2 regions of the Cellulosimicrobium sp. SL-1 genome follow, and region 2 is predicted to be linked to the other one. Evidence: riboswitches for the same ligand, from Rfam matches in the RefSeq annotation. Region 2 holds a riboswitch; the other holds the start of a gene.

Region 1 (3,546 bases), on a different contig from region 2:
GCGCCACGGCGTCGCGCCGAGGGCGCGCGCCGCCTGCTCGGCGCGCGGGTCGAGGTGCTCCCAGAGCCCGCCGACCGTGCGCACCACGACGGAGTAGTTGAAGAACACGAGCGCGACGACGATCGCGGCGAACGTCTCGTCGAGCCGCAGGAACCCGAGCGGGCCGCCCTGCACGAGCAGCGACCGGAACGCGACGCCGACGACGACGGTCGGGAGCACGAACGGCACCGTGACGAGCGCGCGCACGACCCGCCGACCGGGGAACCGGCACCGGTACAGCACGTACGCGCCGGGCACGCCGAGCAGCAGCGACAGCGCCGTGCCGAGCACGGCCTGCCAGAGCGTGAGGCCGACGATCCGCCACGTGCGGGGCTCGGAGAAGACCTCCGCGAACCCCGAGAGGTCGAGGCCGCCGTCGTCCCCGACGAACCCGCGCGCCACGAGCGTGACGACCGGCCACGCGAAGAACACCCCGAGGAACGCGAGCGGCACCGCCGCCGCCAGACCCCACAGCACCCCGCGCCCGACGCCGCCCCGCCGGACCGCCCGACCCCTCACCACGGCTCTACCTCGGGAAACCACGGTTCTCCCCTGCGCGACCACGGCTCTACCCCGCGAGGTAGAGCCGTGGTCGCCGGGGGACCGGGGGTCAGTCGACGACCGTCGCCGTCCATGCCTTGATCCACTCGTCGCGGTGCGCCGCGACGTCGGCGGGCGCGACCTCGAAGGGCTCGTCGGCGAGCGGCGCGAACTCGGCCCAGCCGTCGGGCAGCGCGACGGAGTCGTCGGCCGGGTACATGTACATCTGGTCGGCGACGTCGGCCTGGAACGTCTCGCTCACGAGGAAGTCGAGGAGCTGCTGTGCGCCCTCGGGGTTCTTCGCGTTCGCGAGCACGCCCGCGTACTCGACCTGGCGGAAGCACGTGTCGAGCAGCGCGCCCGTGGTCGACGCGGAGCCGTCCTCGGTGAGCGTGAACGCGGGCGACGTCGAGTACGACAGCACGAGCGGGCGCGGCCCCGCGCCCTCCGAGCCGGAGAAGTCCACGTAGTACGCGTCGGACCAGCCGTCGACGACCTTCACGCCGTTGGCGCGCAGGTCCGCCCAGTAGTCCTCCCAGCCGTCCTCGCCGAACGCCCCGACGGTCGCGAGGAGGAACGCGAGGCCCGGCGACGACGTCGCGGGGTTGGTCACGACGAGGAGGTCCCGGTACTCGGGCTTCGCCAGGTCCTCCAGCGTCACGGGCTCGGGGATCCCCGCGTCGGCGAACCACGCGTGGTCCACGTTGACGCACACGTCCCCGAGGTCGACGGCGGTGAGCTCGCCGCCGTCGCCGACCGCGTACGACGCGGCGGACTCCGAGACGTCCGCGGGCGTGTACGGCTCGAGGACGCCCTCGTCGATCGCGCGCGACGCGAAGGTGTTGTCGATCCCGAACACGACGTCGCCGAGGGGCGAGTCCTTCGTGAGGATCAGCTGGTTGACCAGCGCGCCCCCGTCGCCGGGCGCGACCTGCTCGACGGTGAGCCCGCTCTCCTCCTCGAACGCGGCGAGCACGTCGTCGCTCACCGCGAAGGAGTCGTGGGTCACCAGCGTGACCGTGCCCCCGATGCCCGACGACGCGTCGTCGCCCCCGGCGCCGTCACCACCCGAGCAGGCCGCGAGGGCGAGGAGCGCGAGCGTCGCGCCCACGCCGGTCGCGAGGGCCCGGCCGCGGCGGGCGACGGTGGTCGTGTGCTGCATGTGTCCTCCCTGGACGTTCAGGAGGGGTCCACCGGCCCGACGAGCCGTGCGCCGGGTGAGCGCGACGGACCGCGCGAGCAGGTGATCGAGATTCCCGACTTCCTCCACCGGTGCTAACCGGATCAGGTTCGAGGGTCTGCGGTGGTCCGCACTCTCAGCTCCTCCAGGAGCTCCCCTGTCGTTCACCGCGAGCCTACACCGGCCCCTCACCCGGAGACTCCCCTGAGAGAACCCTGAGCACCGGCGACCGCGGACCAGGGGCGGTTCGGGGCCCGCCCCCGATGCCGCGGGCACGCGCGCCGCGGGAGGGTCGGTACGGCCGCCGGGAGCCCCGGCGGCCACCACAGGACGGCGCCGCCCGGCGAGCCACGACGCTCCCGCGCAGCGGCACGACGAGAGGACGGACGAGGACGTGACGACGACAGGTGCGGCACAGCGGAGCACCCCGCGCGAGGGCCCGCCCACTGAGGGCGCTGAGGGCGCTCAGGGCGCTGCGCGACCCGCGATCGCGACCGCGCGCGGGCTGGTGAAGACGTACGGGCGCGGCGAGGCCGCGGTGCGTGCGCTCGACGGCGTGGACGTCGACCTCGAGCGGGGGCGCCTGACCGCGATCATGGGCCCGTCCGGCTCGGGCAAGTCGACGCTCCTGCACTGCCTCGCGGGGCTCGACTCCCCCACGGCGGGGACCGTCGTCGTCGACGGAGAGACCGTCTCCGCCATGAGCGAGCGCCGGCTGACGCGCCTGCGGCGGACGCGCCTGGGGTTCGTCTTCCAGTCGTTCAACCTCGTGCCGACGCTCACGGCGGAGGAGAACATCGTGCTGCCGCTCGCGATCGCGCGGCGGCCCGTCGACCGGGAGTGGTTCGACCGCGTGGTCGACGCCGTGGGCCTGCGCCCCCGGCTGGGGCATCGGCCCGCCGAGCTGTCGGGCGGGCAGCAGCAGCGGGTCGCGTGCGCGCGGGCGCTCGTGTCGCGTCCCGCGATCGTGCTCGCGGACGAGCCGACGGGGAACCTCGACTCCCGCGCCGCCGCGGAGGTCCTCGGCTTCCTGCGCGCGTCCGTGGACGACCTCGGCCAGTCCGTCGCGATGGTCACGCACGACCCGACCGCCGCGTCGTACGCCCACCGGGTGCTCTTCCTCGCGGACGGCCGCCTCGTGACCGAGCTCCACGACCCCACGCCGCAGGCGGTCCTCGACACGCTGGGCTCCCTCACGCCCGCCGCGCCGTCACCGGCGCACGCCACCCCGGCACCGACGACGGCGGCCGCCTGATGATGGGCCGGATCGCGCTGCGCGGCGTGCGCGCGCACGGCGCGCAGCTCGTCCTCTCGGTCCTCGCCGTGACGATCGGCGTCGCGTTCGTGACCGGCACGTTCGCGCTGCGCGCGATGCTCGCGACCACGTTCGACGGCATCGTCGCCTCGTCGGTCCAGGCGGACGCGTACGTGCGCGGCGCGTCCCCCGCCGGGGACGCGCTCACGTCGGCGTCCGCCCAGGTCGGCGGCGCGCGCAGCCTCGTCCCGGCGGACCTGGCGCACGACCTCGGCGCGCGCGACGACGTCGCGCTCGCGCTCCCCGAGGTGAGCGGTCCCGCGGTGCTCGTGGGCGCGGACGGGACCGCGGTCCTCGGCAGCCAGGCGCCAAGCATCGGCGTCGCCTACGACCCCCGCGACCCCGGCCCCCAGGTGGTCGACGGCCGCGCGCCCCGCGACGGCGGCGAGGTCGCGCTCGAGTCGGCGACGCTCGCGGCGTCGGGCCTCGCGGTGGGCGGCACGACCGACGTCGTGCTGGGCGACGCCGTGCG
Region 2 (3,546 bases):
GCCCGGCCCCCGCACGACACGCGGTGCGACGGGGACCGTCGCTCAGGCCGCGAGGAGCAGGACGTCGCCGGCGCGCGCGGTCGGACGTCGGAGCGTCTCGGCGACGGGGAGGTCCCGCACGGGCTCGCCCGCCGGGGCGACGTGCCGTGGCGCGGAGAGGGCACCGCGCTCTCGCGCGGAGGACAGCACGCGGACGGGCGCGAGCGGCCGCAGCTCCTCGCCCGTGCGGGCGACGAGATCGACGAGGCGCAGGCCGAGGGCGCCGCACACGGCGGCGAGGACCTCGGACGACGCCTCCTTGCGCCCGCGCTCCACCTCGGACAGGTAGGCGGTGGAGACGCGCGCGGCGGCCGCGACGTCGACGAGCGTGCGCCCCTGCGCGAGCCGCGCCCGCCGCAGGATCCCCCCGATGACGTGGCGCAGGAGGGGCTCCGCCCGCCCGCCCGCCCGGGAGCGGGGGCTCGGCGTCGCCCCGTCCGGCACCACGTCCGGCAGCGTGCCCGGCACCGCGCTCGTCGCGTCCATGCGTTCACGCTACCCGCGGCCCACCCGGGTGCCGAGGCACCCGGGTGGGTATCTGCTGCTGGCGTAAGGCCGGGCGCACGACGCGAGCCGGCCGCGCGCCCGGCCGGACGGGTCACCAGCGCTCGAGCGACCAGGCCATCTGCCAGAAGCGGATCTCGTGGCGGCAGCTCAGCTCGAACGCGCGCTCCATGCGCGCGCGCTCCGCCTCGCCCGCGTCCGCGGCGAGCGCGTCGAGGCGTGCGCGCAGGTCCGTGAGGACGTCCTCGGTGCGCTCGGCCGCGTAGAACTGCCACCAGCCCGCGAGCGGGTGGTCGTCGCCGAGGGCGCCGGGCGTCGTCTCGCGCTCGCCGAGCCAGAAGCGCCGCGCGGACCAGATGTAGGTCCACGGGCACGGGAGCAGCGCGGCGAGCAGCACGCCGAGCGAGTCGCGGCCGGCCGCCGTCATGTGGTCCACGTAGGCCTGCGCGCTCGGCGCGAGGCGGTGCGTCTGCGCCTCCTCGTACGTCACGCCGAGGAAGTCGCACATCGCGTGGTGCGCGTGCGACTCGTCGTCGAGGAGGAAGCCGGCCTTGTCGTGGAAGTAGGCCGCCCACGACCGGTCGGGCGCGAGGGCCATGCCGAGGCCGTAGCAGCGCAGGTAGGCCGTGAGGTACTGGTGGTCCTGGCCCACGTAGTGGCGGACCGCGGCGGGCTCGACGGAGCCGTCGCGCAGCCCGGCCAGGAAGGGGTGGTCGTAGAACGTCTCGAAGAGGTCCGCGTACCGGCGGGCGAGGTCGGCGGTGAAGCCGGTCTCCTCCTGCCGGACGAGCGCGGTCGGGTCGTGCGCGAGGACAGGGTTCAGGGTGATGGCAGCAGGCGTCGTCATGCCCACGTTCCTCCGCTCGTGCTAGCGAGATCAGGTTCGACGGGTCCGGGCGGCCGTACCGCTCGTCTCAGTCCCTCGGCCCGGGCCGTGGCCCGGGCGGGACGCCCCGCGTGGTTCGCGCCGACCCTAGCAAGGACGGCGCCGGTGCGGGAGCCCTCGCCACGGTGTGGGAATATAGTTGTAGCGACAACAAGTTGGAGTAGACATGACCACGAGCACGCCGGGCGCGCCGACCGACCGCCTCCTGTCCCCGTCCACGAGCATGGACGCCGTCACGCTGCGCGTGGGCGACCTCGAGCTCATGACCTCGTACTACACAGGCGCGTTCGCCCTCGCCCCGCTCGAGGAGCGGTCGCGCGGCGCGGAGGTGCACCGTGTGCTGGGCCGCGGCCGCACACCCATGCTGCGCCTCGTGCACACGCCCGGGCTCCCGCCCGTCGACCCGCGCCAGGCCGGCCTGTTCCACACGGCCTTCCTGTTCGACGACGGCCCGAGCCTCGCCGCGACCGTCTACCGCGCCGCGCAGGACCGCCGCGGCACGTTCGTCGGGTCGAGCGACCACCTCGTCAGCGAGGCGTTCTACTTCACCGACCCCGAGGGCAACGGCGTCGAGCTCTACACCGACCGCCCCCGCGAGACCTGGGTGCGCGAGCACGGCCAGATCCTCATGACGACGACGTTCCTCGACCCGAACGCCTACCTGCGCACGCACCTCGACCAGGAGACGTTCGACGCCGGCCCCTCGCTCGCGGGCCGCGTCGGCCACGTGCACCTCCAGGTGGGCGACGTCGCGACCGCCCACGCCTTCTACGTCGACGCCGTCGGCTTCGAGGCGACGCTCACCGGGTACAGCGGGGCGCTCTTCGCGTCCGCCGGCGGGTACCACCACCACGTCGCGATGAACGTGTGGAACAGCGCGGGTGCCGGGCCCCGCGCCGCGAGCCTCGGGCTCGGCGACGTCGCCGTCACGGTGCCGGGCCGCGAGGACCTCGACGCGCTCGTCGCGCGCCTCCGCGCCCGCGGGCTGGAGCACGCGGACGACGGCCGCTCCGTCGTCGTGCACGACCCGTGGGGCACGCGCGTGACGCTGTCCGTCCCCGGCACCACGACCGAGGAGCTGCTCGCGCGCTGAGGCGCGGCGCCCCGGGCACGGGGCGCGCGCCCGGGGCACGAGGCGCACGATGGGAGGACCCGCCGAGCGCACCGAGGAGCGACCGTGTTCCGCAGCCTCTTCCCCGTCCTCACCGTGGCCGACCTCGACCGGTCCCTCGGCTTCTACCGCGACCTGCTGCGCGGGACGGTCGAGTACGCGTTCCCCGACGACGGCCCACCCGTCTACGTGAGCGTGCGCGTGGGCGGGTCGCCGCTCGGCCTCGGGCAGGGCGACCCGCCTCCGGCGGACACTCGCGTCGTGCTGTGGGTGTACGTCGACGACTGCGACCGCGCCGTCGAGCACCTCGCGGCCGCGGGCGTGCCCGTCCTGGAGCCGCCCGCGGACCAGCCGTGGGGCGAGCGCGTCGCGCGCGTGCAGGACCCGGACGGCACCGTCGTGATCCTCGGCCAGGAGGCCGCTCCCCCGGCCGAGCCGGAGGGGCCGACGGGGCTGTCCTAGCCCGGGGAGCCCTGGCGCCTCGGAGCCGACCGCCCGTCGGCATGGTGCCCCCACCGGGACTCGAACCCGGAACACGCCGGGTTTAAGCCGGCCGCCTCTGCCAGTTGGGCCATGGGGGCGCGGGCCGAATCTACCGCGCGCGCGGGGCTCCCCGGGCCCGTCGCCACGACGGCCGCCCGCTCGGACCCGGACGCGACGAGGGGCGAGCCGCACGCGCGGCTCGCCCCTCGTCGTCGGGCACGACGGCCGGGCCGGGGGCCCGGCCGCGGCCTCAGGAGGCCTTCGCCGCCGGCGTCCGGTCGTCGGCGTCGACGGTGCCCGCACCGGACTCCGCCGCGGCCGCCGAGCCCTGCGCGGTCTGCTTGACCGGGTCGCCGTCCTTCTTGGGCGGGACGGACGCGGCGCGGAACTCCGCGCGCGGGTCGTGCAGCGAGCCGAGCGACACGAGCTCGCGGCCCATGAGGAACTGGCCGATCCAGCCGATGAAGATGCGGATCTTGCGGTTCCCCGTCGGCATCGCCATGACGTGGTAGCTGCGGTGCAT

The links. Region 2 has a riboswitch for thiamine pyrophosphate ahead of GWJ10_RS14320 (TenA family protein). Riboswitches for the same ligand answer to the same signal wherever they lie in the genome.
Region 1: linked by a shared signal. The riboswitch ahead of GWJ10_RS17550 (thiamine ABC transporter substrate-binding protein) and the one ahead of GWJ10_RS14320 (TenA family protein) in region 2 are both predicted to bind thiamine pyrophosphate.

The regions. Positions count from the first base shown of each region.
Region 1 covers NZ_JAACJC010000012.1:32,390-35,935, forward strand. The annotation lists gene GWJ10_RS17545 (iron ABC transporter permease) at 1-561, opposite strand, end outside; gene GWJ10_RS17550 (thiamine ABC transporter substrate-binding protein) at 650-1,741, opposite strand; TPP riboswitch at 1,824-1,928, opposite strand; gene GWJ10_RS17555 (ABC transporter ATP-binding protein) at 2,247-3,014, shown strand; gene GWJ10_RS17560 (ABC transporter permease) at 3,014-3,546, shown strand, end outside.
Region 2 covers NZ_JAACJC010000008.1:247,032-250,577, reverse strand. The annotation lists gene GWJ10_RS20025 (helix-turn-helix transcriptional regulator) at 43-525, opposite strand; gene GWJ10_RS14320 (TenA family protein) at 638-1,390, opposite strand; TPP riboswitch at 1,381-1,509, opposite strand; gene GWJ10_RS14315 (VOC family protein) at 1,596-2,522, shown strand; gene GWJ10_RS14310 (VOC family protein) at 2,607-3,002, shown strand; tRNA gene GWJ10_RS14305 (tRNA-Leu) at 3,045-3,121, opposite strand; gene GWJ10_RS14300 (NAD(P)/FAD-dependent oxidoreductase) at 3,274-3,546, opposite strand, start outside.